Regions from separate parts of the Arthrobacter oryzae genome, predicted to be linked through region 2. Evidence: riboswitches for the same ligand, from Rfam matches in the RefSeq annotation. Region 2 holds a riboswitch; each other region holds the start of a gene.
What was found. A riboswitch is a leader RNA that binds a small molecule or an ion and turns the genes downstream of it on or off. The one in region 2 is predicted to bind cyclic di-AMP.

Region 1 (3,267 bases), 1.9 Mb from region 2:
GCTGCTGCTTGGGCTGGGGCAACTCGGATTGTTCGACGCCGGCCGGCCCGCCGCTTCGACGGCGAGCGCTTCCTCAACTACTGCGGGCGCAGCACAGCCGGGCAGCACCGTCCGGCCGACCGGCGTCCCATCCGCCACCGGCGACGGTGCAGGATGGACGGTAGCCTTGCCGGCCGAGCGGAAGTTCAGGGCGGGCGACGTCGAGTATGAGATTCTCGGAGCCGGCGTGCGTCCCGACGTCTCCGGCCAGGTCGCGCTGACGGTGGCACTCAGGTGCACCAACCACGGCCGGTATGACATCAACTTCTGGGACTCTACGTTCAGGCTGAATGCGGACGGAATCAGCCATTCCCCCGATTCCGGCCTGAACGAGCTCGTGGCAGGCGATTCAAGCAAATCGGGCGACGTACGCTTCATTCTTCCGGCGGATACGCGCGAAGCCCTCCTTCGCATCAAATTCGTACAAGGCGAGAGCACGGCTCAGCTCGCCATATCCCCGCCGTGAGGCAACCTGCCGTGAAGCGCCGGGCAGCTTCACAGCGAGCCGGCGGCCACGCGGAAGGCCGGCGACCTGCTGCCCCCAAGGCAGCTGATCGCCGGCCGACCGGCAGGGCCTGAAGGCTAGGCTCCGGCGCGGACGAACGTCACGCCGCCGGTGGCCGTGAGCCAGGACAGCGGGTGCTTGACCGTGGCGTTGACGCCGTTCATTCCGCCGCTGATCACCTGGCCGTCGCCAATGTAAATGCCCACATGGCCGGATTGCACCACCATGTCGCCGGGCTGCGGTTCGCCCACTACCGAGCCGTAGTTCATGAACTGCATCGGGGCCAGGTCGCCCACGGGAATGCCCGCTGAGCCGAGGGCCTTTTCCACCATTGCGGTGCAGTCCTGGGTGATTCCCAGCTGCGCGTACGCAGCGGAAACCATGGCGGCATTGACACCGCCGGCAGCAGGCGCCGGCGCAGGGGCGGGTGCCGCCGCCTGGACCTGGACGGAAACCGCTGGCGCAGCAGGGGCCGGGGCGGCCGGCGCGGGAGTGGCCTCCGCCGGAGCAGCCACCTCCACCGGAGCGGCCTCTTCGACCGGCGCCTCCACCGGAGCGGGCGTGGTGCTGACATCAGGCCGCTCGAAGCTGATCCTGACATGCGAGTCAGCGCTGAGCGGGGCGCCCACCTGGGCCGTGGCATCCAGGGCGGAGGCCGGAGCGGTGTCTCGTTCCGCGGGGGCATCGGCCGCCTGGGCAGCCCCGGTGCCGGAAAGGACCAGGCCCGAAGCGGCCGCCAGGACCGCAGCCCGGCGTCCCGCGCGGATCCTCCCTCCGGCAGGTGTGGACCCCGGGCGCCCGGCGGGCGCGGTGGACCGGTGATGGTCGGGCAGATTGCGTGAAGACATGAAGTGACCTCTCCCGATGCCTGCGAGGTTAGCTGTCGGATTCGGATGGGAGACACCCGGCCGCAGTGGCATTCCGCGTTGCGGAAGCGTGCGGCTTCACCCCGAAGACCTGCACAAAGTCAGGTCAAAAGTGGTTTCCCCGTCCCTGCCGAATGGTTTTCGATTGGATCCCGGGCTGCGGCAGGGTTAGGCAATCCGCCCGGGAGTGCCGGTATCTGGGACAACAGGCACCGTTCCACCGTACGCGGGCGGCGCACCGCATGTCACATTCAGGTAACAGCACAGCCCGGCGCGGCGCCCGGCCGCCCCTGCAGGCAGCGGCGGTGTACTCGGGTGTTCCGTCCGTCAAAGTCGAGTGTTTTCCCCGGGTGCGGTGAGGCGTAGTCTACGTGCATGTTCTTGCGGGGGGACTCACACGCTTGGAGGCATCATGCGTTGGTCGAATCGCCCTGTCCGCAATTATCCGCGCCATGTGGCTGATCCCCCGGAAGCCTCTCCCGGAGGCTGGCGCGGCCGGCGCTGGACGGCGGTCCTGGGCGCGCTCCTGCTCGCCGCGGGTACCGTGGTGGGTGTGGCCGGCACGTCACGGGCTGCGGAACCAACCATTGTCAGCCTGACATTCGACGACGGCCTCGGCAGCCAGCTCGCCGCCGAGCAGGTCCTGAAAGCCCACGGGCTGGTGGGGACGTTCTTTATCACTACCTCCTTCATCGGTTCGTCCGGATTCCTCACCCAGGCGAACCTGCAGGCCTTCGCCGCCGACGGCAACGAGATCGCGGGCCACAGCGTGACCCACCCGGATATGACAACACTCAGCGCTGCAGCCGCCCGCGCGGAGGCGTGTAACAGCAAATCGACGTTGCAAGATTGGGGCTTCAACGTCACCAGCTTTGCGTATCCGTTTGCGGCGGAGAATGCGACCGCCCAATCAGCCGTCCGCGACTGCGGATACACCAGTTCCAGGGGCCTCGGCGACCTGCGGTCCCCGGCCAGCTGCGCCTCCTGCCCCGTTGCGGAAACGCTGCCTCCGCAGAATCCCATGGTGACCAGGGCGCCGGACCAGGTGGCCAGCACCTGGAGCCTGGCAGACCTGCAAAACACGGTCACCAACGCGGAGACCACGGGCGGCTGGCTGCAGCTAACCTTCCACGAAATTGCCAACGGCACGGACCCGTCCCTGTCCATCAGTCCGGCTGTGTTCGAATCCTTCGTCACGTGGCTGGCTGCGCGTACGGCAAACGGTACGACGTCGGTCCGGACAGTGGCGCAAGCCATGGGCCAGTCCCCCGTGACGTCCCCGCCGCCGCCGTCACCGTCCCCGTCTCCATCCCCCTCACCGTCCCCATCCCCATCCCCCTCACCCTCGCCGTCGCCAATCTCTTTCGTTGACGTCCCGCCCGGCTCGCAGCTCTACACAGAGGTCAGCTGGATGGCCAACCAGGGAATCAGCAACGGCTGGTACGAAAGTGACGGTACCCGCACGTTCCGTCCCGGAGTTGCCGCCAGCAGAGACATGATGGCGGCGTTCTTCTATCGGCTGGCCGGGAGCCCTGCCTATACGCCGGCAGGTTCCCCGTTTGCGGATGTCACGCCGGAGACCCCCTTCTACAAGGAGATCCTGTGGCTCGCCTCCCAGGGAATCACCAACGGCTGGGCCGAAGCCAACGGCACCAGGACCTTCAGGCCAACAGTGGCCGTCAACCGGGACCAGGTCGCGGCCTTTATTTACCGTTTCGCCGGAAACCCCGCCTACACACCAACAGCGCCTCCGTTTACGGATATCTCAACGCAAAACGCCTTTTACACCGAGGTCGCATGGATGTCATCCCAGGGAATCTCCTACGGCTGGGCGGAACCGGACGGCACCAGGACCTT
Region 2 (3,267 bases):
ATGTGATCGTCACCGGCCTCCCCCTCGCCGAAAAGCAGAACACGCTCAGCTCACTGGTGTGGACCTTTGTGTTCGTTTCCCTCGGCGGGCTGGTCCTGATCGGCATGGCAGGAACGGTGCTGATCCGCCGGACCATGAAACCGCTCGAACAGCTGTCCGAAGTGGCCACGCAGGTTTCCCAGCTGCCGCTCGACGCCGGCGAGGTGGCACTTGCGGTGCGCGTGCCGCCGTCGAACGCCCATCCCGGAACTGAAGTGGGCAGCGTGGGCCACGCGCTGAACCTCATGCTGGACAACGTCGCCAAAGCCCTGGAGGCACGGCAGCAGAGCGAGACCAAGGTGCGCCAGTTCGTGGCCGACGCATCGCACGAACTGCGCACGCCGCTCACCGCCATCCGCGGCTACACGGAACTCATGCGGATGACCGAGGACTTCACCCCGGACGGCAAGAAGTCCCTCGCCAGGGTGCAGAGCCAGTCCGAACGGATGACCACACTGGTGGAGGACCTCCTGCTCCTGGCCCGGCTGGATGAAGGCCAGCCGCTCAAGATCAGCGATGTGGACCTGACGCAGCTGGCGGTGGAAACTGTCAGCGACGAGAAGGTCATGGCACCGGACCGCATCTGGCAGCTCGAACTGCCCGATGAGCCCGTGGTGGTCCGCGGGGACGCCAAACAGCTGCATCAGGTGCTGGCCAACCTCCTATCCAACGCCCGCAAGCACACGGACCCTGGAACCACGGTGGTCACCGGGGTGATGAGGTCGGCCGACGGCAGTGCCGTGCTGACCGTGACGGATAACGGGGCGGGGATCCCGCCGGAATTCGTGGACCGGGTCTTCGCCAGGTTTGCCCGGGCGGACGCCGCGCGCACCAGCCCGGCCGGAGCCGCATCGGCACCTGGTGTTGGCGGGGCCGCGGCCGCCGAGGGAACCAGCGGACTTGGACTGTCGATTGTGCAGTCGATCGTGGAGGCACACGGCGGCACCGTGGAGGTGAACTCCCGCCCGGGCCGTACGGAATTCGCGTTGCGCCTCCCTGGCGAACCTGCGGCAGCCTAGCCCCGCGCCGGCAGCGCTGCGCAGTCAGTTCCAGCGCAAGTCAACGCGCCGCACACGTGATCCTCGTTACCGAAATGTGACTTAAGCGCCGATCTCCTGTACGGTTTTTAGGGTGCGGCCATCGTTCGGGCCGCATATCCGGATGGACGCCAAACTCTGCCGCTACCCGGATTTCCTCATGATCAGGCAGAGGCGGGGGACCCAGGTCTCCGGGCATGCTGCAGCAGCAGCCCTTGGGGTGAAGCCGACACGTGAAGTTCCGTGCGGCCGGGTGTGACCTCATCCGAACCCGACAGCTAACTCCGCCGGCATCGAGAGGCAACCATGACTGAATCCACGCCAGAAGTATGCCCTGATACAAACTCCGCCAACGCTGCAGCGCCTGCGGCACGGTCACGCCACCGCGCCGAACCGGCTACCAAGGCATCCCCGCCGTCCCGGTTCACCGCCGGCCTGCAGGGGTCCGGCCGCCGGGCCGCAGTAGTGGCCACGGCCTGCGCCGTGCTGATTGGTGTCGGCGCCGCCGGCCAGGCTTCCGAGCCCACAGCGCCCTCAACATCGGCCTCAGGTGCTGAAAGCGCATCAACCTCGGCCGATATCGAGTCGAAGCTCGCATTCGAAAAAATCCTGGTATCCGCCATGCCAGCCCCGGCCTCCGTCAGCGTGACTCCGCAATCGTCAGAGGAAAAGACGGCAGAGCAGGAGGCTCCTGAGGCCGCACCGGAGGCAGCCGCACCTGCGCCTGCCCCTGCACCGGCTCCCGAACCCGCGCCTGCCCCTGCCCCTGCACCGCCCGTTGCAGTTGACGACCCCGCGGCGGCCCAGGCATATGCCGCTTCGCAGCTCGGAAGCTACGGCTGGGCTGCCGACCAGATGCAGTGCCTGGTCACGCTGTGGACCAAGGAATCCGACTGGAAGACCACGGCGACCAATCCCAGCAGCGGCGCGTACGGCGTTGTCCAGTCCCTGCCGGCCGAAAAGATGGCCAGTGCCGGAGCGGACTACCGCACCAACTTCCGCACGCAGATCAACTGGGGCCTGAACTACGTTAAGGAACGGTACGGTTCCCCCTGCGATGCCCTGAACTTCCACTACGCCAACAACTGGTACTAAGCCAGCCGGCTTGTCCCGTTTTACCGGAGGCCTCGAATCCATGCGGATTCGGGGCCTCCGGCAACTCCACAGCAGGTGCACAGCTTTGGCCTAAATCCTTCAAATGCAGCGGCCCCATTGTTGAACCATGACGCTCACACACCAGGCCACGGGAACCCTGCCGCGCCCGCACCCGCGGGCCGCCGTCGATGCCTCGCACGAAAGGGCACCGATGCTTCCCGGACCGGGATCCATCCGCCGTTCCCCTGTTGACACACGGGCCATGGCAGCAGCAGGAACCGACATCCCGGTCCTGGATGTGGTCATCCCGGTGTTCAACGAGCAACAGGATGTGGAGCCGTCGTTGAGGCGGCTGCACGCCTACCTGCTCGCCACTTTTCCGTACCCCTTCCGGATTACCGTGGCGGACAATGCCAGCACCGACGGCACCCTCCAAGCCGCCGAGCGTGTGGCTCGGGAACTCCGTGAAGTCGCGGTTGTCCGGCTGTCCGCCAGGGGCCGGGGAAACGCCCTGCGCACTGTGTGGCTGGACTCGCCTTCCCCCGTGCTGGCCTACATGGACGTGAATCTTTCCACCGACCTCGCCGCGCTCGCTCCGCTGGTGGCTCCGCTGCTTTCCGGACATTCGGATGTGGCGGCTGGAACCCGGCTGGCGCGGACGTCCCGGGTGGTCCGCGGACGCTGGCGGGCGTTCATTTCCCGCAGCTACAACCTTCTCCTGTATGTGCTGATGGGAGCACGTTTCAGCGATGCGCAATGCGGTTTCAAGGCCATCCGCGCAGATCTTGGCCGGCACATTCTTCCCTACACTGCGGACGATGAGTGGTTCTTCGACACCGAACTCCTTGTCCTTGCCGAACGATGCGGACTCCGTGTGCACGAGGTCCCTGTGGACTGGGCAAGCGCTGCCGACGCCGGCGTGGATCTCGTGCAGACGGCCCTCGCCGACCTGCGCGGCATCGTCCGCCTCACCCGGAACCTGGCCGGCGGCCGCATTCCCGTAGCAGCGCTTCGCTCGGGACTGGCCCGGTGAACACCATCGCTGGTTTTAGCGCCTAAGCCTCCTTAAGCCAACCCATGGCTTCCTTCGCACAGG
Region 3 (3,267 bases), 160 kb from region 2:
TCTGGTAGTAGGCGAGGTCGCCCGGCTGCGCCTCGGCTGCACTGACGGTGCGGCCCAGGGAGAGGTAACCTGCCGGCCAGCCGTGGTAGTTGATGCCCACGGCTGCAAGCGAGTTGGTGGCGAGGGCGGTGCAGTCCTGGGCAACGCCGAGCTGGGCGTAAGCAGCAGCTGCGATCGAGGCGCCGTTACCGCTGGCAGCGGCCGGAGCAGCCGGCGCGGGGGCGGCCGGAGCTGCGACGGTGGTTTCAACGGTGGCTGCCGGAGCGGCCTCGGGAGCAGCTTCCTGGACCTCAACAACGGGCTTGGGCTCTTCAACGACCGGAGCCGGGGAGGTGGATACAGCGGGCTTCTCGAAGGAGATGGCGATGCTGGATGCAGCCGAGATGTTGGCGGGAGCGGAAGACTGGACTTCCAAGGTGGAAGCAGAGGTTGCTTCGCGCTGAACATTGGTGTCGGCAGCGTTGGCTGCGATACCGCTCGTCAGGACCAGGCCGGAAGCAGCAGCGATAACCGCAGCCTGACGGCCCATGCCGCCGGCGTTGTCGCCGACAGCCTTGGCAATGACAGCAAGCGAGTTGGTTTTGGTAACCTCGGCGCGGTGCCGTGCGATGGCACGAGTAGTCATTATTTCTCTCTTTCGTTTTCCTCAGACTGCATGGCAGGCCGCGGCTTTTGGACGCTCCGGCATCTTGGGGGTAAGCCGGAACGGCCCGAACAGGGTTTTTAGCGAAGGACGCGCGCTTCACTGAAGGGAAGCACGTGTTTTAGCGCAGTGTGATTTAGCGCATGGTGTAGTACGCGGACGTGCCCGTGGCGGACACAGCGTGCAGGAGGGTGCCCTGCGACGGGTTCAACGCGCTGATCATCATGCCGTTGCCGACGTAGATGCCAACGTGTGCGCCGCCGTTTTGCATGACAAGATCGCCCGGCGCCGGGGTGGCGGTGGGCGTCATGGCAGTCCATGCGTTGGTGCGGGGGATGCTGATGCCGGCCTGGGCGTAGACCCACTGGGTGAAGCCTGAGCAGTCCCAGCCGCTGGGAGTGGTGCCGCCCCAGACGTAGGCACTGCCAATGCCGGTGTAGGCGATGGCAGCGAGGCCCGATGCTGCTGCAGACGAAGCGGCGTCGGCAAGCTTGCCTGCCTTGCCTTCTGCGTCGGCCTCAGTGGACGTTTCGCTGGCATCTGTACCGGTGGACTGTGCCCGGACGGTTTCAACCTTGGGCGCTGCCTTCGTGGTCACTGCCGGACGCTCGAAGGAAACAGTCGCTGTCGGTTCCGCGGTGACGGTCAGCTGGGCCGACTGTGAGCCGGACTCCGTGGAAGCGGAAACACCCAGGTTGGTGTCGGCGGCGTTCGCCGGCATTCCAACGCTGAGGATCAATCCGGACGCGGCTGCAATGACAGCCGCCTGGCGACCTACGGTTCCGGCGTTGGCAGTAACAGCCCGGGACACGGAGTTCAACGGGTTCGTTCGAACCGTTTGCGCACGGTGGCGCGCAGAATTGTGACGTGTAGACACGAAGGTAGCCTCTCCCAATGCCTACGAGGTGAGCTGTCGGATTCGGATGGGAGTCACCCGGCCGCTCGGCTTCCTGGGAAGCGTTGCGACTTAACCCCAAGGTCTTCTTGCGAAGACCAAAATTGGTTCCCCCGCCTCTGCCAGACGATGTCATGCGAACGGACCTTGAGCGGTGGCAGAGTTAGGCAATCCACTCAAGAGCGCCAACTTCGGAAAAGTTGGCGTGCTCTAAACGGTACAGGAATTAATAACGAATGTCACATTCAGGTCACGGCATGTCACAGGAATGCGAGAGCGGTCCATCGCTTGGATCAGAGCCAGCCGGTGGGGTCGACGACTTCGCCGTTGACCATGACCTCGAAATGGAGGTGGCAGCCGGTGGAGGCGCCGGTGGTCCCGCTGAGCGCCACGAGGTCGCCACGGCCCACTTTCTGCCCCACCTGGACGTTGGAGGACGAAAGGTGGTTGTACGTGGTTTCCAGGCCGTTGCCGTGATCAATCACCACGCGGTTTCCGCCGCCATAGGGGTGCCAGCCCGAGAAGGTCACTGTTCCGCTGGCGGCAGCGAGGACGCTCGTACCGCACTGGGCGGCATAGTCCTGGCCGCGGTGGAACTCACCGGCGCCGCCCGTGATGGGGCTGACCCGGAAGCCGAACGGTGAGGCCGAAATCATTTGTTCCAACGGAGCACCGAGGCTGCCGGCGGAGGCCGCACGGGTGATGGTCCCTGCCGACTGCGCGCTCAGTAGCTGCTTGAGCTTGCCGTCCGGATCACCCTTGGTGGCAACGTACGTGCGGTTGAAGTCGATTTTGGCACCTGCAGCAGCGGACACTTCCGGCTGTGGCGCAGCTGACGCAGCGGCGGCAGCGTTCCCCGTGTCCGCTGTGGACATCGCGGGGCCGGTGGACGGGACGGTCACAGTGAGGACGAGCCCGGTGGCCGCGAGGGCAATGCCCGCCTTCTGGCCCACACCGCTCGCCGAAGCGAAGGCCGTTACCTGGCTGAACAGGCTGCGGCGCCGGCGTGCATCACGATGCGCATCGCGCGGCCTGACCGTCATAACGGCTTCGGCCACTGGGTACTCCGAAGCGGGACCGGTCGCCCTGCGGCGGCCCCTGACGGTCTGCGTGGTCAAAAATTATCCTCTCTGGATAGCCTGCGAAGTTAGCTGTCGGATTCGGGTCAGAGAGATCAAAGACCCGGTCCGCCACTGCAAGGCATCCGACACAGGGGTATCCCTAAGGAATCCTTCGTCGGAGATGGCTTGCCGCTGACGGACTTCACCCCAAGGCCGTTTTTCAACGGCCGGTTGTGGTTCCCCCGCCTCTGCCAGGAGGTGTTTCGTACGCTGATCCGCTGGCAGAGCTCGGCTTCGGATCAGGTAACGCTTTAGTATCGGCGCTAGTCCACAACTATAGGTGATTAATCAGCGCGGTAATAATTCCGTTATCTGCGTCTCAGGCAGTTGTAGGTGGTCCTACGAGGTGCGCGGTCAGCTGACCGTAACAAATACGTGGGCCGCGACTTCGGGCGGCAGCTCAAGGGCCCCCTCGATCTCGGGTACACGCACCGAGATGTACTCCCCCACGCGTTCCAGGGCGAGGGACGCCCCCGGCCGGATCCCGCCTTCATCAAGCTGGACGAGCAGCTCGGGTTCAACCTGGATGGGTTCGGCCAGCCTGCTCACGGTGACGCGCGAGTCGGCCCCGTACCCGGTCATGGCGTCAAGGAGGTTCACCACGCCGT

Region 1: another riboswitch for cyclic di-AMP. It lies ahead of Q8Z05_RS19835 (NlpC/P60 family protein); the one in region 2 lies ahead of Q8Z05_RS11235 (hypothetical protein).
Region 3: another riboswitch for cyclic di-AMP. It lies ahead of Q8Z05_RS11950 (C40 family peptidase); the one in region 2 lies ahead of Q8Z05_RS11235 (hypothetical protein).

What each region holds. Positions count from the first base shown of each region.
Region 1 is NZ_CP132204.1:4,314,312-4,317,578, forward strand. It holds gene Q8Z05_RS19830 (hypothetical protein) at 1-505, shown strand, start outside; gene Q8Z05_RS19835 (NlpC/P60 family protein) at 622-1,392, opposite strand; cyclic di-AMP (ydaO/yuaA leader) riboswitch at 1,396-1,585, opposite strand; gene Q8Z05_RS19840 (polysaccharide deacetylase family protein) at 1,823-3,267, shown strand, end outside.
Region 2 is NZ_CP132204.1:2,429,693-2,432,959, reverse strand. It holds gene Q8Z05_RS11240 (HAMP domain-containing sensor histidine kinase) at 1-1,058, shown strand, start outside; cyclic di-AMP (ydaO/yuaA leader) riboswitch at 1,206-1,383, shown strand; gene Q8Z05_RS11235 (hypothetical protein) at 1,383-2,171, shown strand; gene Q8Z05_RS11230 (glycosyltransferase) at 2,299-3,204, shown strand; gene Q8Z05_RS11225 (DUF7793 family protein) at 3,227-3,267, opposite strand, start outside.
Region 3 is NZ_CP132204.1:2,590,551-2,593,817, reverse strand. It holds gene Q8Z05_RS11955 (NlpC/P60 family protein) at 1-625, opposite strand, end outside; gene Q8Z05_RS11950 (C40 family peptidase) at 780-1,454, opposite strand; cyclic di-AMP (ydaO/yuaA leader) riboswitch at 1,525-1,683, opposite strand; gene Q8Z05_RS11945 (M23 family metallopeptidase) at 1,832-2,656, opposite strand; cyclic di-AMP (ydaO/yuaA leader) riboswitch at 2,660-2,872, opposite strand; gene Q8Z05_RS11940 (metal-dependent transcriptional regulator) at 3,014-3,267, opposite strand, start outside.